One region of the Pandoraea sp. CB10b_02 genome, then DNA from elsewhere that is predicted to be linked to it. Evidence: predicted binding sites of a transcription regulator. Region 1 holds the regulator's gene; each other region holds the start of a gene.

Evidence for each region. Region 1 encodes LexA, which represses DNA repair genes until DNA is damaged. Its sites were predicted from a motif close to ACTGTATNNNNATACAGT; they were not measured.
Region 2: recA (recombinase RecA) is a predicted target of LexA. The motif match lies at 4,884-4,901, and genes of this name have one in related genera.
Region 3: CDN36_RS06665 (ATP-dependent helicase) is a predicted target of LexA. The motif match lies at 2,661-2,678, and genes of this name have one in related genera.

Annotation. Positions count from the first base shown of each region.
Region 1 covers NZ_NJGW02000009.1:128,188-135,790, reverse strand. The annotation lists gene typA (translational GTPase TypA) at 1-1,377, shown strand, start outside; gene CDN36_RS11975 (enoyl-CoA hydratase/isomerase family protein) at 1,629-2,741, shown strand; gene CDN36_RS11970 (hypothetical protein) at 2,900-3,328, opposite strand; gene lexA (transcriptional repressor LexA) at 3,562-4,215, opposite strand; gene CDN36_RS11960 (sulfate ABC transporter substrate-binding protein) at 4,464-5,504, shown strand; gene cysT (sulfate ABC transporter permease subunit CysT) at 5,529-6,392, shown strand; gene cysW (sulfate ABC transporter permease subunit CysW) at 6,413-7,318, shown strand; gene CDN36_RS11945 (sulfate/molybdate ABC transporter ATP-binding protein) at 7,368-7,603, shown strand, end outside.
Region 2 covers NZ_NJGW02000008.1:99,611-107,213, reverse strand. The annotation lists tRNA gene CDN36_RS10750 (tRNA-Met) at 85-161, opposite strand; gene CDN36_RS10745 (MFS transporter) at 400-2,058, opposite strand; gene CDN36_RS10740 (sensor histidine kinase) at 2,230-3,825, opposite strand; gene CDN36_RS10735 (response regulator transcription factor) at 4,065-4,754, opposite strand; gene recA (recombinase RecA) at 4,957-6,024, shown strand; gene recX (recombination regulator RecX) at 6,149-6,691, shown strand; gene CDN36_RS10720 (DUF2889 domain-containing protein) at 7,002-7,603, shown strand, end outside.
Region 3 covers NZ_NJGW02000004.1:321,218-328,820, reverse strand. The annotation lists gene CDN36_RS06675 (catalase) at 1-1,342, shown strand, start outside; gene CDN36_RS06670 (DUF72 domain-containing protein) at 1,602-2,534, opposite strand; gene CDN36_RS06665 (ATP-dependent helicase) at 2,785-4,869, shown strand; gene CDN36_RS06660 (GNAT family N-acetyltransferase) at 4,856-5,347, shown strand; gene CDN36_RS06655 (bestrophin-like domain) at 5,625-6,416, shown strand; gene CDN36_RS06650 (DUF1653 domain-containing protein) at 6,494-6,775, shown strand; gene CDN36_RS22580 (DUF6726 family protein) at 6,967-7,161, shown strand; gene CDN36_RS06640 (alpha/beta fold hydrolase) at 7,586-7,603, opposite strand, start outside.

The DNA of each region.
Region 1 (7,603 bases):
GACAAGCTCGGCGCGACCGACGAGCAGCTCGACTTCCCGGTGGTCTACGCCTCGGCGCTCAACGGCTTCGCCAGCCTCGACGCCGACGTGCGCGAGGGCGACATGCGCCCGCTGTTCGACGCGATTCTCAAGCACGTGCCCGTGCGCGAGGCCGACGTGGACGCGCCGCTTCAGTTGCAGATCAGCTCGCTCGACTACTCGACGTTCGTGGGACGTATCGGTATCGGCCGCATCACGCGCGGTCGCATCAAGCCGGGCCAACAAGTCGCCATGCGCTTCGGTCCGGAAGGCGAAGTGCTCAAGCGCAAGATCAACCAGGTGCTGACGTTCAAGGGCCTGGAGCGCGTGATGTCGGATGGCGCGGAAGCTGGCGACATCGTGCTGATCAACGGTATCGAGGACGTGGGCATCGGCGCGACGATCTGCGACGTGGACACGCCGGAAGCGCTGCCGCTGCTGACCGTCGACGAGCCGACGCTCACGATGAACTTCTGCGTGAATACGTCGCCGCTGGCCGGCCGTGAGGGCAAGTTCGTGACGAGCCGCCAGATCCGCGATCGTCTGCACAAGGAACTCAACCACAACGTGGCGCTGCGCGTGAAAGACACGGCCGAGGACTCCGTCTTCGAAGTGTCGGGCCGAGGCGAACTGCACCTGACGATTCTCATCGAGAACATGCGTCGCGAAGGCTACGAGTTGGCCGTGTCGCGTCCGCGTGTGGTGCTCAAGGAAATCGACGGCGTGAAGCACGAGCCCTACGAGCTGCTCACCATCGACCTGGAAGACGATCATCAGGGCGCCGTCATGGAAGAAATCGGCCGCCGCAAGGGCGAAATGCTCGACATGGTCTCGGACGGCCGCGGTCGCACGCGTCTGGAGTACCGCATTCCGGCGCGTGGCCTGATCGGGTTCCAGGGCGACTTCCTGTCGATGACGCGCGGCACGGGCCTGATGAGCCACATCTTCGACGCATACGCGCCGCTCAAGGACGGTTCGCTGGGCGAGCGCCGCAACGGCGTGCTGATCTCGCAGGACGACGGCGCCGCCGTGGCCTACGCCCTGTGGAAGCTGCAGGATCGCGGCCGCATGTTCGTCTCGCCGGGCGACGCGCTGTACGAAGGCATGATCATCGGCATCCACAGCCGCGACAACGACCTCGTGGTCAACCCGATCAAGGGCAAGCAGCTCACGAACGTGCGCGCGTCGGGCACCGACGAAGCCGTGCGTCTGGTGCCGCCGATCGCGCTGAGCCTCGAATATGCCGTGGAATTCATCGACGACGACGAACTTGTCGAAGTCACCCCGCAAACGATTCGTCTGCGCAAGCGCTTCCTGAAGGAGCACGAGCGCAAGCGCGCCGCACGCGAAGAGAAGTAAGCCCGGCGATGGCGACAGCGCGTGGCAGACGTCCGTTCGCTGCGCGCCTGCAACGTCCGTTGGTTGGAAGAAAGCCGGTGCCTTGCGCCGGCTTTTTTATTGGCCCATCGCCCGTGATGTGTCCTGTCGGGCGTGCGGTGCCGTGAGCGCCGCGGGCCGTTGATAGCCCCCGAGGGCGCCGTTGCCCGTGCGGTCCGTGGCCGCGCACGACGGCGTTCGTTCCATTGACGATTCTGAAACACTCGCCTGCCATGACCGAATTTGTCCGCACCGAAATCCGTGGTCGCATTGGGTTCATCACGCTCACGCGTCCCAAGGCCCTCAACGCGTTGTCACACGACATGATTCGCGCGATCGCCGCTGCACTGGACCGCTGGCGCGACGATTGCGCCGTCCTCGGCGTGGTGTTGCAAGGCGAGGGCGAGAAGGGACTGTGCGCCGGCGGCGACATTCGCTATTTCCATGAGGCCGTCGGCGCGGGACGCACCGACATCATGGATTTCTTTACCGATGAGTACCGGCTGAACTACGCCATCGCCACTTACCCGAAGCCCTACATCGCGTTGATGGACGGTGTGGTGATGGGGGGCGGCATGGGCATCTCGCAGGCAGCGGCGCTGCGCATCGTGACCGAAGCGACGCGCATGGCCATGCCGGAGACCGCCATCGGCCTGTTCCCGGACGTCGGCGGCGGCTATTTCCTCGCGAACCTCGCAGGCCATCTCGGCGAGTATCTCGGCACGACGGGCATCGTGTTCGGTGCAGTCGACGCGTGCGAGATCGGCCTGGCCGACGTGGTGCTGCCGCGCGCCTCGTTGCCCGCACTGTGCGAATTGCTGGCAAACGGTCAGTGGCAAGATGCGCAGGCCGTGCTCGACGCCGCCCGCGACTTTGCCCGCGAGAGCCTGCCTCCGGCCGGTCTGGCGCCGGGCAAGCTCGCGCCGTTGCGCGACGCCATCGACCACCATTTCGGGCAGCCCGACATGCCCGCCGTCCTTCGCTCGCTCAAACACGAAGCCCGTTGCGAATACTCGGGCTGGGCGCAGGAGACGGAGGAGTTGCTGCGCGCCAAGCGCTCGCCGCTGATGGTGTGCGTCACGCTGGAACAGGTGCGCCGTGCCCGCAAGCTGTCGCTGGCCGACGAGTTGCGCGAGGAGTGGCTGATGATGCGCAGCGTCTTCAATCTCGACGGCCGCATGGGCGCCGAAGGCGTGGAAGGGATTCGTGCTCTCGTCGTCGACAAGGACCACAAGCCGCGTTGGCAGCACGCAAGCATCGAGGCCGTGACGCGCGCCGACGTGGCGCGCTTCTTCGACGGAGAACGTCGCGGTGCGGATAACCCCTTGCGCGATCTGGGGCTGTGAGCGGGGCGGTGGCTGCCCGTCGCCAACCGGGCGCGGCAGCCGCCGGGGTTGGGTTGTGCCGGCGGCGCCGCCCGCCAGGCCTCGATGGTTGCCACGGCGGCTTGTGTCGCAAGCGGCCAGCCGCCGGCGTGGCGCCGCATAGCTGTGCCGCTCGCGCGTTACACGGCGGCCTGGCAGAACTGCTCGCCGACCGCCTGATCGAGCTTGCGGCACACGCCGGCGATGCTGCCCACCATCACGATATGCGACACGTCGCGATACACCCGCACGCCGTAGCCGGCGTCTTTCTCATGAACTTGCCGGCAAGTTGGCGCTTCTCGGCCGCGGACGTCGCGGGAGGCCTTGGCCGCCTTGCCGGCCGGGCACGCGCGCCGCGCGGTGGCCGCGACGGCGGACGTCAGCGTGCGCGAGAGCGCGGCGTTGCGCGTGCGGGCCGGCACGGTATATGAGCGGGCCATGGCCGGTGCGGCAGCAAACGGGCCGGACAGCGCCGAGAGGCCATACACCGCGGACAGCCGTGCCTGCGACGACACTCGAACGCGCGCTTCACCCAGCGACGCGCGCAGCAAACCAAAGAGTCGAGCCATGATGCGATCCTTCTTTCAATGTGGGTCGGAGGGGCGTGTCCGGTTGCATCGCTTCACAAATCACAAATTGCGGGCGCAGCAGGGCACGGGCGCCGGACCCAGCCCGGCGCAAACGGAAATGCCAATCTTCAGGGAGCGGGGCGTACCGCTTGCCGCGGCGCGCCCGGACAGACGCTTAGCGACCGCCTTGGATGCCGCTTGAATGCCGCATCAAGGGGTGCCTGGATATCGCGTCAGAGGTCGTTATTGCGGATCAGGCCGACCGCAATTCCCTCCAGGGCGAAGTCGCCGCTTCCTTCATCGACGCGGATATTCTCGAAATCGGGGTTCTCGGCGATGAGCTCGACCCCGCCCTTGATGCGGTGGAATCGCTTGACGGTCACGTCGTCGCCGATGCGCGCAACGACGATCTGGCCTTCGCGGGCGTCTGCCGCCTTCTGCACGGCAAGCAGATCGCCGTCGAGAATGCCGGCGTCGCGCATCGACATCCCGCGCACCTTCAGCAGGTAGTCCGGCTGCCGGGCGAACAGGTTTGGATCGCACTGGAAATTGCGTTCGATGTGCTCCTGCGCCAGGATCGGGCTGCCTGCGGCCACGCGCCCGACGAGCGGCAGCGACAACTGCATGAGGCCCATGTGCGGCAACGTGAACTGGTGCGAGCCACCCGCTTCGTCCAGGCGCTTGAGGCGGATGCCGCGCGACTGACCCGCCGCCAGCTCGATCACACCCTTTCGCGCCAGTGCCCGCAGATGCTCCTCTGCGGCGTTCGCCGAAGAGAAGCCGAGTTCGGCCGCAATCTCGGCGCGCGTGGGAGGAAAGCCGGTGCGCTCGATCGCTTGTCGGACCAATTCATAGACCTGCTGTTGACGGGCGGTAAGTTTGATCATGGCGTCACTGTATGGAAGCACAGGTGGCTGTATTTTTGTACAGTGTTTGCAAAAAGGCAAGTGAAAACTTCATGTACTGCATGAAGTGCTTGCGCGAATGCCGCGGTCTCGGGCGCGGGCGTGCCGTCAGCAGGAAATCGCTAATCCTTATTCCGGCATAAACAAAAGAAAAATAATTATTTTTAATTATTTAGTGCCCCCCATAGACTGGCCTCCTACCACACGTAAGCAAACGAGGAGTGCAAGTCATGAGCAAAGCAGCACGGGGATCGAAAGCTAAGCAGCTGGTGAGGGCGTTCGGGAAACTGGGTGCGGTGGCGCTGGCCGCGGGCATTGCCATTCAGGCGCACGCCGCGAGCGTGTCGCTGCTCAACGTGTCCTACGACCCGACGCGCGAGCTGTACGCCGACTACAACAAGGCCTTCGAAGCGCATTACAGGCAGGTCGCGGGCGATACGGTGAACGTGAAGGCCTCGCACGGCGGCTCGGGCAAGCAGGCCCGCACCGTGCTCGATGGCGCGCCTGCCGACGTGGTCACACTCGGCATTTCGGCCGACATCGACGAACTGGCGCAGGCCGGCCTCGTGAGCAAGGACTGGCAAAAGCGCCTGCCGGACAATGCCACGCCGTACACGTCGACGATCGTCCTGCTCGTGCGCAAGGGCAACCCGAAGCAGATCAAGGATTGGGGCGATCTCGTCAAGCCGGGCATCAGCGTCGTCACGCCGAACCCGAAGACTTCGGCCGGCGCGCGCTGGAACTATCTCGCCGCATGGCTGTACGCGCTCAAGCAGCCGGGCGGCAATGAGCAGAAGGCGCAGGAGTTCGTCAAGGCGCTGTACAAGAATGTCGGCGTGCTCGACTCGGGCGCGCGCGGCGCGACGACCACGTTCGTCGAGCGCGGCATTGGCGACGTGCTGATCGCCTGGGAAAACGAAGCGCTGCTCTCGGTAAAGGATCTCGGTCCGGACAAGTTCGACATCGTCGTGCCGTCCTCGTCGATCCTGACGGAGCCGCCGGTCGCCGTGGTCGACAAGAACGTCGACAAGCACGGCACGCGCAAGGTGGCCGAGGCCTATCTGCAATGGCTGTACTCGCCGCAAGGGCAGGAGATCGCCGCGAAGCACTTCTATCGTCCGCGTTCGCCGGAAATCGCGAAGAAGTATGAGGCGCAATATCCGAAGCTCAAGCTCTACACGGTCGACGCCGACCTGGGCGGCTGGACGAAGACGCAGGCGAAGCACTTCGCCGACGGCGGCATCTTCGACCAGATCTACACCAAGAAATAACGGCGCGACGAAGGAGACCCTCGCATGAGTACCGCACTGTTTCCTCTCTGGCGCAAGCCGAGTGCCTTGCCCGGCTTCGGCCTGACGATGGGCTACACCGTCGCGTACCTGAGCCTGGTGGTGCTGGTGCCGTTGCTCATGGTCTTCATCAAGGCGAGCTCGCTCGACTGGGCGAGCTTCGTCGCCGCGGTGGGTTCGCCGCGCGTGCTCGCGTCGTATCGCCTCACGTTCGGCATCTCGCTCGCGGCGGCCATGCTCAACGCCGTGTTCGGCTTCATCCTGGCGTGGGTGCTGGTGCGCTACACGTTCCCGGGCAAGCGGTTCGTCGACGCGCTCATCGACCTGCCGTTCGCGCTGCCTACCTCCGTGGCCGGCATCGTGCTGGCGGCCGTCTACGCGCCGAACGGCTGGATCGGCCGCTGGTTCGAGCCGCTCGGCATCAAGATCGCCTTCACGCCGCTGGGCATCTTCGTGGCGCTGACCTTCATCGGTCTGCCGTTCGTCGTGCGCACGCTCCAGCCCGTGCTCGAAGAGTTCGAACGCGAGCAGGAGGAGGCGGCGGCGTGCCTGGGCGCATCGCGCTGGCAGACGGTGCGCCACGTCATCCTGCCGGCCGTGCTGCCCGCGCTGCTGACAGGCTTCGCGCTGGCCTTCGCGCGCGCCGTCGGCGAATACGGTTCGGTCATCTTCATCGCAGGCAACATCCCGATGGTCTCGGAAATCACCTCGCTGCTCATCGTGACCAAGCTCGAGCAGTTCGATTACGCGGGCGCCGCGGCGCTGGCCGTGGTAATGCTGGGCATCTCCTTCGTGTTGCTGCTCCTCATCAATACCCTGCAATGGTGGCTGCAGAACCGCCATTCGGGTCGGCGCGCCGCCGGCGTGTGATTTCAGGGAACGCTTCCATCATGTCCGATTCACTCGCACTGTCGCCCGCCTTGCCGCACTCGAGCGCCGCACGCCGCGCCGACCCGACCGACGAGCCCGCGCCGGTCAAGGCCGTGCTCATCGGTGTGGCGCTGCTGTTCTTCGCGCTGTTCCTGGTGCTGCCGCTCGTGTCGGTGTTCGTCACCGCGCTCGGCAAGGGCTTTGCCGCGTACTGGGAAGGGCTGACCAACGAGGACGCGCTCTCGGCCATTCGTCTCACGCTCGTGATCGCGTTCATTGCGGTGCCGCTCAATCTGGTGTTCGGCGTGGCGGCGTCGTGGGCGATTGCGCGCTTCGAATTTCGTGGCAAGAGCTTTCTCACCACACTCATCGATCTGCCGTTTTCGGTCTCGCCGGTCATTGCGGGCATGACGTTCCTGCTGCTCTTCGGTCGTCAGGGGCCGCTATGGGCCTGGCTCGACGCCAACAACCTGAAGATCGTGTTCGCGTTGCCGGGGCTTGTGCTCGCGACGGTGTTCGTCACCTTCCCGTTCGTGGCGCGCGAGCTGATTCCGCTCATGCAGGCGCAGGGCAGCGAGGAAGAAGAGGCCGCGCGCGTGCTCGGCGCGAGCGGCTGGCAGGTGTTCACGCGCGTGACGCTGCCGAAGATCAAATGGGGGCTGCTGTACGGCGTGATTCTGTGCAACGCCCGGGCAATGGGCGAGTTTGGCGCGGTGTCGGTCGTCTCCGGCCACATTCGCGGCGAAACCAACACGCTGCCGCTGCATGTGGAGATCGAATACAACGACTACCACACGGTGGGCGCGTTCGCGGCGGCATCGATTCTCGCGCTGCTCGCGCTCGCCACGCTCGCGCTCAAGCTGTGGGCCGAGCGCAAGCTGGCGCTGGACAAGGCCGCGCGGCGCGAAGACGCCGTTCAGGCCTGAGCCGCCGCGGCAGCACGGCAACGCGGCAACGCATCGAGGAGCAAGACGAATGAGTATCCAGGTACAACAGGTTTCGAAACGTTTCGGCGATTTCGCGGCGCTCGACGACGTCAGTCTCGAATTCCCCACGGGCGAGCTCGTGGCGCTGCTCGGGCCGTCCGGCTGCGGCAAGACCACGCTGTTGCGCATCGTCGCCGGGCTGGAGTTCGCGGACGCCGGGCGCGTGGTCCTCAATGGCGAAGACGTCGCCTCGGTTGGCACACGCGAGCGGCAGGTCGGCTTCGT
Region 2 (7,603 bases), on a different contig from region 1:
AGCCAGTCCTGAGGGACTGGCTTTCGCTTCGTGCGACGCGCACAAATGAAAACGGCTTCCATCGCTGGAAGCCGTTCTCGCATTTGGTGGCGAATCAGGGACTCGAACCCCGGACCTGCGGATTATGATTCCGTCGCTCTAACCGACTGAGCTAATTCGCCGTAGAAGAGAGATTATAGGTAGGCCTATATGGACTGTCAACAGTTTTTTGCGAGAATTCGAAAACCGCGGACATGGGCGACGCGCGGCGCCGGGGCCGAGACGGATGGCCGAGACAGAGGGCAGGCGATGCCGTGCCACGTTCATCCAGCGCGCTCGCGCCAAAAAACAACGCCGGAACCCGAAGGCCCCGGCGTTGCCGTCATTGCGTCATCCCGGCCTGGATGACGGGGTGCCCCGTCAGTCGTTGGCGTAGATGTCGACGTCCTTGGTTTCCTTGACGAAGAGCATGCCGATCACGAAGGTCACCAGCGCGATCACGATCGGGTACCAGAGGCCGGAGTAGATGTCGCCCTTGGCGGCCACGATGGCGAAGGCGGTCGCCGGCAGGAAGCCGCCGAACCAGCCGTTACCGATGTGATAGGGCAGCGACATCGACGTATAGCGAATGCGCGTCGGGAACAGCTCCACGAGCATCGCGGCAATCGGGCCGTACACCATCGTCACGAAGATCACCAGAATCGCCAGCAGGATCACGACCATCGGCTTGTTCATCTGCGCCGGGTCGGCCTTCGCCGGATAGCCGTCAGCCTTGAGCGTGGCCGACATGTCGGTCTCGAACGCCTTGGTCTTGTCCTTCGCATCGGCAGCCTTGCCGTCGACCGACTGGATCACCTTGTCGCCGATTTTCACCGACGCGATCGTGCCCGCCGGCGCCGCTTCGTTGTGATAGTTCAGACCGGCGCGCGACAGGTAGCTCTTCGCGATGTCGCACGAACTGGTGAACTTCGAGGTACCGACCGGGTTGAACTGGAACGAGCACTCGTTCGGGTCGGCAATCACCGTGATCGGCGAGCGTGCCGTCGCCGCTTCCAGTGCCGGGTTGGCATAGTGCGTGAGCGCCTTGAAGATCGGGAAGTACAGCAGCGCCGCGAGCAGGCAGCCGGCCATGATGATCGGCTTGCGGCCGATCTTGTCCGACAGTGCGCCGAAGAACACGAAGAACGGCGTGCCGATCAGCAGGCCCAGCGCGATCATGATGTTCGCGGTGTTGCCGTCGACCTTGAGCACCTGCGTCATGAAGAAGAGCGCGTAGAACTGGCCCGTGTACCACACGACCGCCTGACCCGCCGTCAGACCGACCAGCGCCAGGATCACGATCTTCAGGTTCTTCCACTGACCGAAAGATTCGGTGAGCGGCGCCTTCGATGCCTTGCCCTCCGCCTTCATGCGCTGGAACGCCGGCGATTCGTTCAGTTGCAGACGAATCCACAGCGAGATCAGCAGCAGCACGATCGACAGCACGAACGGCACGCGCCAGCCCCAGTCGCCGAACGCCTCTTCACCCATCACCATGCGGGTGCCGAGAATCACGAGCAGCGAGAGGAACAGGCCGAGCGTTGCCGTCGTCTGGATCCACGACGTGTAGAAGCCGCGGCGGCCGTGCGGTGCGTGCTCTGCAACGTAGGTGGCGGCGCCGCCGTACTCGCCGCCCAGCGCCAGGCCCTGCAGCAGACGCATGGCAATGAAGATCACCGGTGCCGCGATGCCCCACGAAGCGTAGCTCGGCAGCAGGCCGACCACCAGCGTCGACAGACCCATCAGAGTGATGGTGACGAGGAACGTGTACTTGCGGCCAACCAGATCGCCGATGCGGCCGAACACGATGGCGCCGAACGGGCGCACCGCGAAGCCGGCGGCGAACGACAACAGCGTGAAGATGAAGGCCGCCGTCGGGTTGATGCCGGAGAAGAAATGCTTGCTGATGAAGGCGGCCAACGAACCGGCCAGATAAAAGTCGTACCACTCGAACACCGTGCCCAGCGACGACGCGAAGATGACCTTCCGTTCTTCCGCGGTCATCGGCGCATGGGTGGTGGCTGTCGTTGCAGTAGCCATGCGGTTGTCTCCTGTAATGTAAGCACGCCCCTGGGACACGCCCGGGCCGTTGCAACTGATTATTGGAGGACAACCTTACCGCCGTCTGACGCGAAACTGACTCGAAGCTTACGCGGCTAGGGACTTACCCTCGACTTTGGCCCGATTTCGAACGTATTTGACGTACTTTCGTCACGCATGCGGGTTTTCGATAGGCTCCGCAAGCGGCAGGGTTACGCGAATGAGCGTGCCCGTTGCTTCGGGGTGCTGTGCGTCGACGTGATCGAGCACGCTCACCTCGCCGCGATGAATCTGCACGATCTCGCGCACGATGGCGAGCCCGAGACCGCTGCCGTCGCTGTCGCTGCCGAGAATGCGATAGAAGCGCTCGAACACGCGCGGGCGCTCCGCGGCCGGAATGCCGGGCCCCGTATCTTCCACCTCCAGATGGACGAAGCCGTCGGACGCCTCGTGGCGCAGCCGCACCGTTACCTTGCCGCCGGCCGGGGTGTAGCGGATCGCGTTGTCGATCAGGTTGTTGAGCAACTCGCGCAACATCACCGGCTGGCCCGACAGATGCACGGGGAAGGGCGGCTCCTCGAAGCCGAGGTCGATGCGTTTGGCAAAGGCCGCCTGGAACCAGTCCTGCATGGCGCTGCGCGCGAGCAGACTCAGATTGACGGGCGTAAAGGCGGCGGCGTCGTTGGCGCTGTTCTCGGCGCGAGCCAGTGCGAGCAACTGGTTGACGAGGCGTGCGGCCTGCTCGGAGCTCGCGGCGATCTGCGAGAGCGAACGGCGCAGCTCGTCCGGCGAGGTCTGGCGCAGCGCGAGCTCCGCCTGCATGCGCAGGCCGGCAAGCGGTGTCTTGAGTTGATGCGCCGCGTCCGCGATGAAGCGTTGCTGCAGCTTCATGTTCTGTTCCAGTCGCTCGAGCAGATCGTTCAACGAATTGACGAGCGGGGCGATCTCCGGCGGCGCCTGCCGGGCTTCGAGCGGCGACAGATCGTCGGGCCGCCGCGCGCGAATGTGCTCCTGCAGCGCATGCAGCGGCGCGAGGCCGCGCGAGAGCCCGAACCAGACGAGCACGATTGCCAATGGCAGGATCACGAACTGCGGCAGGATCACGCCCTTGATGATCTCGTTGGCCAGTTGGCTGCGCTTGTCGAGTGTCTCCGCGACCTGCACGAGAGCCATGCTGCCGGGGGGATCCATGCGCGGCAGATCGACGTAGGTGAAGGCGACGCGAATGTCGTTGCCGCCGACCGTCTCGTCGCGAAACTGCACGACGCCGGGCTGCGGCCGGTCGTCTTCATGCGGTAGCGGCAGCTCGGCCGTCCCGGCGACGAGTTCGCCCTTCGCGCCGAGCACCTGGAAGTCGACGTTGTCGGTGGCGTCCGCGCGCAGCAGATCGCGTGCGGGCATGGGCAACGTGAGCGTGACTTGCCCGCGATCCGAGTGCACCTGCTGGGCGAGCACGTAGGTATTGGTCTCCAGGGCGCGGTCGAACGGGCCGTTGGCAATCGACTTCGCGACGAGATACGTCACCGCGATGCTCATCGGCCAGAGCAACAGCAGGGGCGCGAGCATCCAGTCGAGAATCTCGCCGAACAGCGAGCGCGGCGGCGGCTCGGCCTCGCGCTCGAGCGGTGCGCCGAAGCCCTGGCGCGCAAAGGGATCGGCGTAGGGGTCGAAGGGGTCCGCGTCGGGCGCGCGAATGCCGTCTGCCGGACGGACCGGATCGGCCGGAGTGACCGGGGCGCGACGGTGATGGCGAAGGCTCAGACGCATCGGGCGGGCGGACTGGGAGAGCGAAATTGCCGGGACGGCGAGGGTTCAGGGATGACGTTGCCGGCGGAGGGCGGTCCGCGGGCGGCTCGGCCCGCCTCGGCGCCTGCCGTCGTCAGGCACCCGCTCAGCCCTCGCGCGCCGAATCCCGCAATGGACTTCGCAATAACTTCGTAACAAGTTCGTAATGGATCGCATGAATCGGATCGCACGAGTCGCCCGGTGCGGCGACATGCGCGGACTCAGGCGGCGTTGGCAGGCGCGGAAGCTGGCTTCTCCAGACAATACCCCAATCCGCGGATGGTGGCGATGCGCACGCCGCTCGGCTCGATTTTCTTGCGCAACCGATGCATGTACACCTCGATGGCGTTGTTGCTCACTTCTTCGCCCCAGCCGCACAGATGGTCGACAAGCTGTTCCTTCGAGACCAGACGGCCGGTGCGCAGCAACAGCACTTCGAGCAGTTCGAGCTCGCGCGCGGAGAGGTCGAGCATCTGCTCGTTGATATAGGCGGTGCGTCCGACCTGGTCGAAACTGAGCGGGCCATGGCGGATGACGGTGGAGCCGCCGCCGGCGCCACGCCGGGTCAGCGCCCGCACGCGCGCTTCGAGCTCCGCCAGTGCGAACGGCTTGGCCATGTAGTCGTCGGCGCCCAGGTCGAGGCCCTTCACGCGGGCGTCGACGCTGTCGGAGGCGGTCAGGATCAGAACGGGCAGATGGGAATTGCGGGCGCGCAGCCGGCGCAGAACTTCGTGACCCGGCAGGCGGGGCAGACCGAGGTCGAGAATCAGCAGATCGAACGTCTGGGCCGAAAGAGCGGAGTCGGCTTCGAGCCCGGTTTTGACGTGATCGACGGCGTAGCCCCCCTGGCGCAGCGAGCGGGTCAGGGCATCGGCCAGAATGCTGTCATCCTCTGCGATGAGAATTCGCATGGGCGTGATAGGCTTGTGTAGGCACCGAAGCCTGACGGCTGCGGTGTGTCTCCTGTGATGTTGCGGCGCGTGGTTCGCGGCTTTTTTTCTCGTTTCGGCGCTTTCGGACAACAGGCACTTGCAAAGAGCACTGGTTTTTTATACAGTACCGGCATTCACGCCTCACTCGAGCCGTCTCGCTCATCATATCAAAGGACGATTCATGGAAGAAAGCAAGAAAGGGTCTGCCAATCTGTCGGCCGAGAAAGGCAAGGCGCTCGCCGCCGCCCTCGCGCAGATCGAGAAGCAATTCGGCAAGGGCTCGATCATGCGTCTGGGCGACGGCGAGGTCGAAGCCGACATCCAGGTCGTCTCGACCGGCTCGCTGGGTCTGGACATCGCGCTCGGCGTCGGCGGTCTGCCGCGCGGCCGCGTGATTGAAATCTACGGCCCGGAATCGTCGGGCAAGACCACGCTCACGCTGCAGGTCGTGGCGGAAATGCAGAAGCTTGGCGGCACCTGCGCGTTCATCGATGCGGAACACGCGCTCGACGTCGGCTACGCCAGCAAGTTGGGCGTCTCCGTGCCGGATCTGCTGATTTCGCAGCCGGACACGGGCGAGCAGGCCCTGGAAATCGCCGACGCACTGGTGCGCTCGGGCTCGATTGACCTCATCATCATCGACTCGGTCGCGGCACTGGTGCCGAAGGCCGAAATCGAAGGCGAAATGGGCGACTCGCTGCCGGGTCTGCAGGCGCGTCTGATGTCGCAGGCGCTGCGCAAGCTCACCGGTACGATCAAGCGCACGAACTGCACGGTGATCTTCATCAACCAGATTCGTATGAAGATCGGTGTGATGTTCGGCAACCCGGAAACGACGACGGGCGGCAACGCGCTGAAGTTCTATTCCTCGGTGCGCCTGGACATCCGCCGTATCGGTTCGATCAAGAAGGGCGACGAGGTGGTCGGTAACGAAACCCGCGTCAAGGTCGTCAAGAACAAGGTGTCGCCGCCGTTCCGCGAAGCGATTTTCGACATCCTCTACGGTCAGGGTATTTCGCGCGAAGGCGAGATCATCGACCTGGGGGTGAGCGCGAAGATCGTCGAGAAGGCCGGCGCCTGGTACAGCTACAACGGCGAGAAAATCGGCCAGGGCAAGGACAATGCGCGTGAGTTCCTGCGCGAGAATCCGGAAGTCGCCCGCGAGATCGAGAACAAGGTGCGCGCGTCGCTGGGGGTGACGGCGATCAACGAAACCGGCGAGATCGAAGAAGAAGACGACGAAGTCTGAGGACCTCGGAGTCGGGACGGCAACGCGAAGCTTTGCGGCGGCGCGTTGCCGTTTTTTGTTTCTGCCACTGATTGCATGACGAAGATGCTGCAGATCGCGTGTCGCACTGCACCCCATTGAGGCCATGATCCACCGCCGTCCGCCCCGAGATCCGAACGCGCCGCCCCCGCCGGGCGACGAGGCCGTCGCGGCCAGGCCGTCGCGCAAACCCGCGCTGAGCCTCAAGGGGCGGGCGTTGTCCTACCTCGCGCGCCGCGAGTACAGCCGCGCCGAGTTGCGCCGCAAGCTGCTTCCCTATGCCGACGCCGAGGATCCCGACGCGCTGGAGCGCCTGCTCGACAACCTGGAGCACGAGCGCTGGCTCTCCAACGAGCGCTTCGCGCAGAGTGTGCTCAATCGCCGGGCGTCCCGGCTAGGGACGACGCGCATCGTCAACGAACTCAAGCAGCATCAGGTCGATGCGCAGACGGTGGCGGAGCTTGCCGAACAATTGCGCAGCACCGAGTTGGCCCGCGCCCGGGCCGTGTGGCAAAAAAAGTTCGGCGAGGTGGCCACCACGCCCGAAGCGAGGGCCAGACAGATGCGTTTTCTGGCCTCGCGCGGCTTCTCGCGTACCGTTATCAGCAAAATCGTGCGTGGCGTGGACGACTTTTCCGACGATCTCTGACCTCTCATCCCCTCCATTTTCTGATGGATGTGCCGCGATTCATCGCCGAAAAACGGGCAACGCCCGTCGCGCACGAGCCGACCTGAACGACAACGCCCGCTGGGGCGGACTCCCGCGTGACGCGTCACTTCTCGGTTATCGCCATTTGGCGTTGCACCATACCGTCGGCGACCCGCCAATTTTGATAACCCGACCGATGGGTCGGGTAATTCGGCCTTATGCGGCGGGCTTCTGCTGCGCTGCGGCAGTCCCGCCGGCCGCCTATGCTAGAATCAAGATCTTTCCGCGTTCATGCATTGCACACTCCCGCATGCCGCTCTCCGCGCCTGCCCCTCGTACTCTGCGTCACCGTCGCACGATCGCTGTCGAAGCGTTTTCGCGCGACGACGGCCTATGGGACATCGAAGCCTGTCTGACCGATCACAAGGATCGGGATTTTGCATTGGCGACGGGACTTCGCAAGGAAGGCACGCCGATCCACGAACTGCGGCTGCGTCTGACGATCGACGAGAACTTCGAAGTGCATGACGCCGAGGCCGTCTCCGACTGGGTGCCATATCCCGGCATTTGTGACCAGATCGGCCCGCAATACCGTAAGTTGATTGGTCTTAATCTGCGCTTCGGCTTTCGCCGCGCGGTTCGCGAGCGCCTTGGCGGCGCCGCCGGCTGCACCCATCTCACGGAACTCTGCAGCGTCCTGCCCACGGCAGCGATTCAGGCCTTTGCCGGTGTGGTGATTCATACGCCGGACACGGCGGCCAACGATGCCGATAACGCGGCGCCCCCTTTCCAACTCGGACATTGTCACGCCCTGCGGTTTGATGGCGAGGCGGTGCGCCGGTTCTACCCGCGCTGGTTCAACGGCCGCGCAAACGATCGAGCGAACGAGCCCTCGACGCCCGCCACGACAGA
Region 3 (7,603 bases), on a different contig from region 1:
CGAGCAGATGGCGCATTTCAACCGTGAGAAGGTGCCTGAGCGCCAGCCGCACGCGAAGGGCGCCGGGGCCTTCGGCGTGTTCGAGACGACCGAGGACGTGAGTCGGTACACCAAGGCATCGCTGTTCCGCAAGGGCGCCAAGGTCGAGCTGCTGGCGCGCTTTTCCACCGTCGCCGGCGAGGCCGGCAGTCCCGATACCTGGCGTGACGTGCGCGGGTTCTCCCTCAAGTTCTACACCGACGAGGGCAACTATGATCTCGTCGGCAACAACACGCCCGTCTTCTTCGTGCGCGATCCGATGAAGTTCCCGCACTTCATCCGCAGCCAGAAGCGTTTGCCGGACTCGGGCCTGCGAGACAACCACATGCAGTGGGACTTCTGGACGAACAATCCGGAGTCGGCGCATCAGGTGACCTATCTGATGGGCGATCGCGGCTTGCCGCGCACCTGGCGTCATATGAACGGCTATGGTTCGCACACCTATATGTGGATCAACGCCAGCGGCGAGAAATTCTGGGTCAAGTATCACTTCCATACCCTGCAGGGTATGGAGTTCTTCACCAATGCGCAGGCCGCTGCGATGTCCGGTCAGGACGCCGACTTTCACCGCCGCGACCTGTTCGACGCCATCGCGCGGGGCGAGCATCCGAGCTGGATCCTGTCGGTGCAGGTCATGCCGTATGCCGACGCGAAGCAGTATCGCTTCAATCCGTTCGATCTCACCAAGACGTGGTCGCACAAGGACTATCCGTTGATCAAGGTGGGCAAGATGACGCTCAACCGCAATCCGGAGAACTTCTTCGCACAAATCGAGCAGGCGGCGTTCTCGCCGGGCAACACCGTGCCGGGGATTGGGCTGTCGCCCGACAAGATGCTGCTTGGCCGGGCGTTCGCATACAACGACGCGCAGCGCCACCGCATCGGCGCGAACTTTCACCAGTTGCCTGTGAACCGTCCGAAGGTGCCGGTGCAGTCGTACATGTTCGACGGTCAGATGGCTTTCGAGCACAGCGGCAACGCGCCGACGTATGCGCCGAACAGCGGCGGACGTCCATACGCGGATCAGACGGGCCCGGCCGAGGACGGGTGGGAGTCGGACGGTGACATGGTGCGCAGTGCCTATACGCTGCACAAGGACGATGACGACTTCTCGCAGCCGGGCGACCTCGTGCGCCGCGTGTTCGACGACGCGGCGCGCGCACGCCTGGTGGAGACCGTGTCCGGCGCCCTGCTCGCGGGCGTGCGCAGCCCGGTGCTCGAGCGCGCGTTCGACTACTGGAAGAAGATCGACGCCGACATTGGCGCCCGCATCGAGCAGGCGGTAATGAACGCGAAGGGGTAGGGGGCGTCACCAACGCATCAACTGCGGCAGGGGGGGGGGCGGCGTCCACCCTCTGCGCCAGGAAACCGGCCGTCACGGCGGATGTGTTGCGTGTCCCCGGTTCCGATGTCGTGCCGTGGCGCGGTTTCCGAAGGGACCCGGCTCGCCGATTTGCCGGCCTGGCACAGGAGGCCGGCAAATCGGCGTCGAAGTCCGGTGAATCGCGGCAGGCCCGAGGCGCTACGAGGGAATACGGAACGATGATGGTGCGAGCGGCGCGTCACCCTGTCGCGCGTGCGAGATTGGCAAGCGCCCGCTCGAAGGCAGCGGCGTTCTTCATGCCCTGGTCCTCGTGGTTCGTGTTGAAAAGCACGTGAGTGTCGTCCGCGAGCGCAGCGATGCGCTGCACGCGCGCCGAAATGTCGATCAACTCGCTGGCGCTGTATTCGTAGACGAAGCGTCCCGACGAGGCCGTGACGTCGCGCCGGTTCCAGGCCGCCGCATTGCGGCCGTGCAGGCGTACCACGCACAGGTCGTCGCGCGTCGTCGCCCATACCGCGGGCACGGTGTTGTCGAAGCCCGCGGGGCTGTCGACGATAGTGTGCGCGGCGCCGGTCTCGCGCAGCATCGCCAGCGTGGCGGCCTCGCGCGATGGCGTATCGAACCAGCTCCGATGCCGAAACTCCACAGCGTGCCGTTCGCCCTCGAGGCGACGCGCCGTCTCGAACACCAGTGCCCGCCCGGCGCGGTCGTTGCGCACGCGCGGCGAGAACTGGAAGTGGATCGCCGCCAGTTGCCCGCTCTGCCGCAACGGCTCGACGGCTTCGAAATATCGCCGCCAGAGCTCGTCGGTCAACTCCGCAGGCATGTCGGCCGGGGCGATCTCCATGCCGCCGCGCGCCGACTTTCCCCGAGGCGCCGCCAGCGCGCCGGCGATGTCCGGCGGCAGCGCGCTCAGCGGCGTCATGTGGCCGGTGAACGCGCGAAACGCCTTGACGTGAAATCGGAACGAGGGCGGTGTGCGTTGCGTCCACCGCCACGCCACGGCGGCATCGGGCAAGCGGTAATAGCTGCTGTCGACTTCGACCAGATCGAACTGCGACGCGTAATGGCGCAATCGGGCCTCGGGCGTGTCGACGCCCGGCGGATAGAAACGCCCGCACGCGATGAGCGTCGGGTCGGTCCAGGACGAGGTACCGGTGCGAATGGTCATGAGCTTGCCGCACGGCCGCGGACGCAGCGCCGGCGCCGCGATGCGGCGGCGCATGGCCCGTGGCTCGAAAAGAGCGCCCGCGTCGGAAGCGAGGCGGGACTCGATGGGGGTTGAACCCATCGTTATAATGTACAAATATACAGTACTCGGGGTGCGTGCTCGCATGTGGATCACATGGGGCTCATATGGGGCTCACATGGGCCTGCGCTGCCGACATTCGTCCGCACCCCCCGTTTTCCCGACGCTTCGCATGTCAGAACAGCCGACCCCGACCGCCCGCGACCCGTGGGCCGAACTCAATGATCGCCAGCGCGAGGCGGTCCACCATGGCGTGGGCGACGACGGCTCGCCCGGCGGGCCGCTGCTCGTCATCGCGGGCGCCGGGTCCGGCAAGACGAGCACGCTCGCGCACCGCGTGGCCAATCTCATCGTGCGGGGTGCGGACCCGAACCGAATCCTGTTGCTCACGTTCTCGCGCCGTGCCGCCAACGAGATGGAGCGGCGCGTCGGGGCGGTGCTGCAGAAGGTGCTCGGCCTGGCGTCCTCGCAGCCGCCGGCGCTGCCGTGGGCGGGCACCTTCCACGCCATCGGCGCGCGCCTGCTGCGCGATTTCGCGCCGCGCATCGGCCTCTCGGAAGCCTTCACCATCCACGATCGCAGCGATGCGGAGGACTTGCTCGGCCTGTCGCGTCATGAGCTCGGCTTTTCGAACACGCAGTCGCGGTTTCCGCTCAAGGGCACCTGCCTGTCCATCTATTCGCGCGTGGTGAACAGTCAGGCGCCGCTCGCCGAAGTGCTCGCCAAGCACTTTCCGTGGTGCGCGCAGTGGGAGGCGCAGCTCAAGACGCTGTTCGGCGCCTATGTCGATGCGAAGCAGGCGCAGCAAGTGCTCGACTACGACGATCTGCTGCTGTACTGGGCCGAGATGATGAGGGCGCCGGAACTCGCGCGAGCGCTTGGGGCGCGTTTCGACCATGTCCTCGTCGACGAGTATCAGGACACCAACCGCCTGCAGGCGCAGATCCTGCTCGCGATGAAGCCGGACGGGCGCGGGCTCACCGTGGTCGGCGACGACGCCCAGTCGATCTACGCCTTCCGGGCCGCCACGGTCCGCAACATCCTCGACTTCCCCGGGCAATTCGCCGAGCCGGCGCACGTCGTGACGCTCGAGCGCAACTATCGTTCGACGCAGCCGATTCTCGATGCGTCGAACGCGGTCATCGCGGAATCGAGCGAGCGCTATGCGAAGGCGCTGTGGACGGACCGCCAGTCGGCGCGCCGCCCCCAGCTCGTCAACGTGAGCGACGAAGCGGGGCAGGCGCGCTGGGTGGCCGACCAGGTGCTCGCGCAGCGCGAGACGGGCACACGGCTCATGCAGCAGGCCGTGCTGTTTCGCACCGGCAGCCACAGCGCCGCGCTCGAGCTCGAGCTCACGCGGCGCAACATTCCTTTCGTGAAGTTCGGCGGCCTGAAGTTTCTCGAGGCCGCGCATGTGAAGGACATGCTCTCGATACTGCGCTGGGCCCACAACCCGGCAAGCCGGTTGTCGGGGTTTCGCGTCGCACAGCTCGTTCCCGGCATCGGGCCGGTGAGCGCAACGCGGCTGCTCGACGCGATGGCGCAGTCCGCCGCGCCCGCGCAGGTGCTGGCCGGGTTCAAGCCGCCCTCGGCGGCTGCGAACGACTGGCGCAGCTTCGTGGACGTTTTCCTGGCGTTGCACGACACGCGCGTTGCGTGGCCGGCCGACGTCGATCTGGCGCTGCGTTGGTACGCGCCGCTGCTCGCACAGCGCTTCGACGACGCGGCGGTGCGGCAGGCCGACCTGGAGCAGCTCGCCCGCATCGCCGGCACCTACGGTTCGCGCGAGCAGTTCCTGACCGAGCTGACGCTCGACCCGCCCGACGCGACCAGCGCGCAATCCGGCCCGCCGTTGCTCGACGAGGATTACCTGATCCTCTCGACGATCCACAGCGCCAAGGGCCAGGAGTGGCACTCGGTCTATGTGCTCAACGTCGTCGACGGGTGCATTCCGTCGGACATGAGCACCGGCGACGACGAAGACATCGAGGAAGAACGGCGCCTGCTCTACGTGGCGATGACGCGCGCGAAGGAGTCGCTGCAGCTCATCGTGCCGCAACGGTTCTACGTCCATCAACAGACAGGGCTCGGCGATCGTCACGTGTACGGCACGCGCAGCCGCTTCGTCTCGGACGCGATGCTGCCGTTGTACGAGCGGCTGCCGAAGCCGCGCGAGGGCGAGGCGCCGCAGGCGCCGGTCGGCGACGTGGCGGTACACATCGACGTGGCGCGCAGGCTTCGCAATGCGTGGTCCTGAGATTGTCTTGCGCGCCGCGCGTGCGACGGACGCCGATGCGCTGACGTCGCTGCTCATGCGGACCTATCACACGACGTGGGCGCCCATGCTGCGTGCCGAGGTCGCGGCGACGTTCGCGTCCGGCGAGCGCACGCGTGCCTATGTGCAGGCGCAGTGGCCCGCGTTCACGGTGGCGGTGCCGTGCGACGAGGCAGCGCGCGTCGTCGGCATGGTGCATGTGATCGGCGACTTCATCGATGCGCTCCATGTCGCGCCCGACCGGCAACGGCAAGGTATTGGTGCGCGGCTGCTCGCCCACGCGGAAGCCGGCATGCGGGCCAACGGCCACGCGCTGGCGCGGCTCGAGACCGATACGTTCAATACGCAGAGCCGCGCGTTCTATGCCCGGCACGGCTACGCCGAAGTCGCCATGTATCCCGACGAGGCCTGGGACAGCGGCTTCACGACGGTACTGCTGACGAAGCCTCTGGTTGCCTAGTACGTCAGGCATGGCCCGCATGTTCGGCCCCTTCGGCTCCTTTGGCGCTTCGGCTCCTTCGGCTCCTTCGGCCCCTTCGGCTGCTTCGGCATGGCCGCCGGGCCTTCCGGTTCGGTCCGTTCGTCAGGCAGCGAAATTTTCGGAAGTTGCCGTCCTCCATGCATCGGGTATAGTCGCCGCATCGGCGGCGCATGCCGGGGCGCGACCCTGGTGCTCTTGCCGTCGCCTGTCGCGCTGCCCCGCTGACATTCGAGAACGACAGAACAGGAAAACCGGAATGCACTGGCTGGTTGATCAGATGACATTGATGCCGACGGGCGTGCTGCTCGTCAGTCTGGCGCTTGCCACGGCATTGCTCGGGATCGGTGTGGCGTGGTTCGCGCGCGTCTTTCTGTTCGACCGGCTCCCGCACCCGTCCGATGCGCGCGGCACCGTGGCCGACGTCGTGCACGGCAGCTTGCTCGCCTTCATCGTCTTCGTGCTCGCGCACGTGCTGGGCGACGTGCGCGCCAATCTCGGCCACGCCGAAGACCAGGCGCTGCGCGAGGCGTCGGTGGTGCGGCGCCTCGATCGTGAACTCAAGGCCGTAGGCGACGCCGACGCACAGGCGGCGCGCGCCATGCTGCGCGACTACGTGCGCTCTGTCGTCACCGATGAGTGGTATACGCTGAGCACGGCCGATCCCGACCTGTCGCCGCGCACCGAAGACGCGCTGACGGCTTTCGTCGGGGCCACGCGCCGCGTCATTGCCGGGCATGAGGCCAGCGCCAGTTCCATCCGCACGTTGCTCGATCGCCTCGAAGAAGCGCGGCAGGGTCGTTTCGAGAATGCGACCAAGACCGTGCCAAGCGTGTTCTGGTGGGTCATTTCGCTCTTCATGCTGGCCGCGATGGCGATGAACGGGCGGTATCCGGCCACGTGGAAGAGCAATTTCATCGTTGCCATGCACATGGGAGCGATCGGTATGGTGATCGCGCTGATCGTCAACCTGGACGAGCCGTTTCGCGGCGCGTCCGGTATCTCGTCGGCGCCGCTGGCCAAATCGGTCGGCATCGTTTTGCCGCGCTGAACGTGCGGCGCCCTGAAGATTCATTCCGCGGCGGCGGCACGCCGTATCGTCCCGCGCACAAGCCGGAGAAGAGAACCATGGTTTCCAACGTGAACGCACCGTCGGCGGAATCGACGCCGGAGATCGAGGCATTTCGCCCCGGCGTCTATCGCCATTACAAAGGCAACTGCTACCTCGCGCTGGGCGTGGCGCGTGCGGACGAGACGAACGAGCCGGTGGTCGTCTACACGCGGCTCTATCCACGTGACGGGCTGCCGATGAGTACGCGGTTGTTGCGCATCTGGAACGAACCGGTGATGACGGACGAAGGGCCGGTCGCGCGCTTCACCTATATCGGCCACACGACGCCGGCTGCCTGAGCGGTGCTCCGGGGCATCGACTCATCGTTTCCGCACACCGCGGCACTCCCGCCTTTTCAGGACATTCCATGAATCCGCTATCGAACATGCGCCGCCAGGGCGCCACCGTCTCACCCGCCGGGCCCGCGGCGGCGAACTCCCAGGGGGACGCTGCGGCTACCCCCGCCGACGCGAACAGGGCGGGGCCGGCGATGTCGAGGCGCGCGCCGCGCGGCTTGCGCCGGTGGTGGGCGCTGTTTGCGATCCTGCCATTCGTGACGCCGGTGTCGGGATGCGGGTTGGTGGCCGCGCCGTGTCGCGTGGCGTCGGCCGGGCTGAAGATCGTGCCGGGCGTGGGTGGCGTGCTGGCCGCACCGACGGATGCGTGCGCGGCCGCCATCGATTGACGGGGCAGCGTTCGACGGGGCGCGACCGGGTACCGATTGGGCTGCGGTCGGACAGTGGTCGGACAGTGGTCCTGCGCTCGGGACAGGCGGGAAAGACGCCGGGGGAAGATACTACGACGTCGCCACGAGGTCGCCACGACGTCGCCGGAATCCGCCGATAGCGCTCCCCTTGCGGGGAAACCGGGCGCAGAAAAAAAGAAAGCCCGCGCGTTTGCGGGCTTAATCCATATCAGGAGGAGACATGGAGGAGACAGGTTCAGTATAGGACGACTTGTTGCGACGCACCATATGTAGTTTTGCGTAAGTGTCCGTCCGTTGCGTATTCACAACGTCAGATAAACTCCCATGAAAACAAGGAGTTGCCTGAACGTTCTGCCCTCCCGATCGGCTGTCATGGGCGAAGATCTCCGAAGATTTCCTCTATTTATTGTGCGCGTGCACG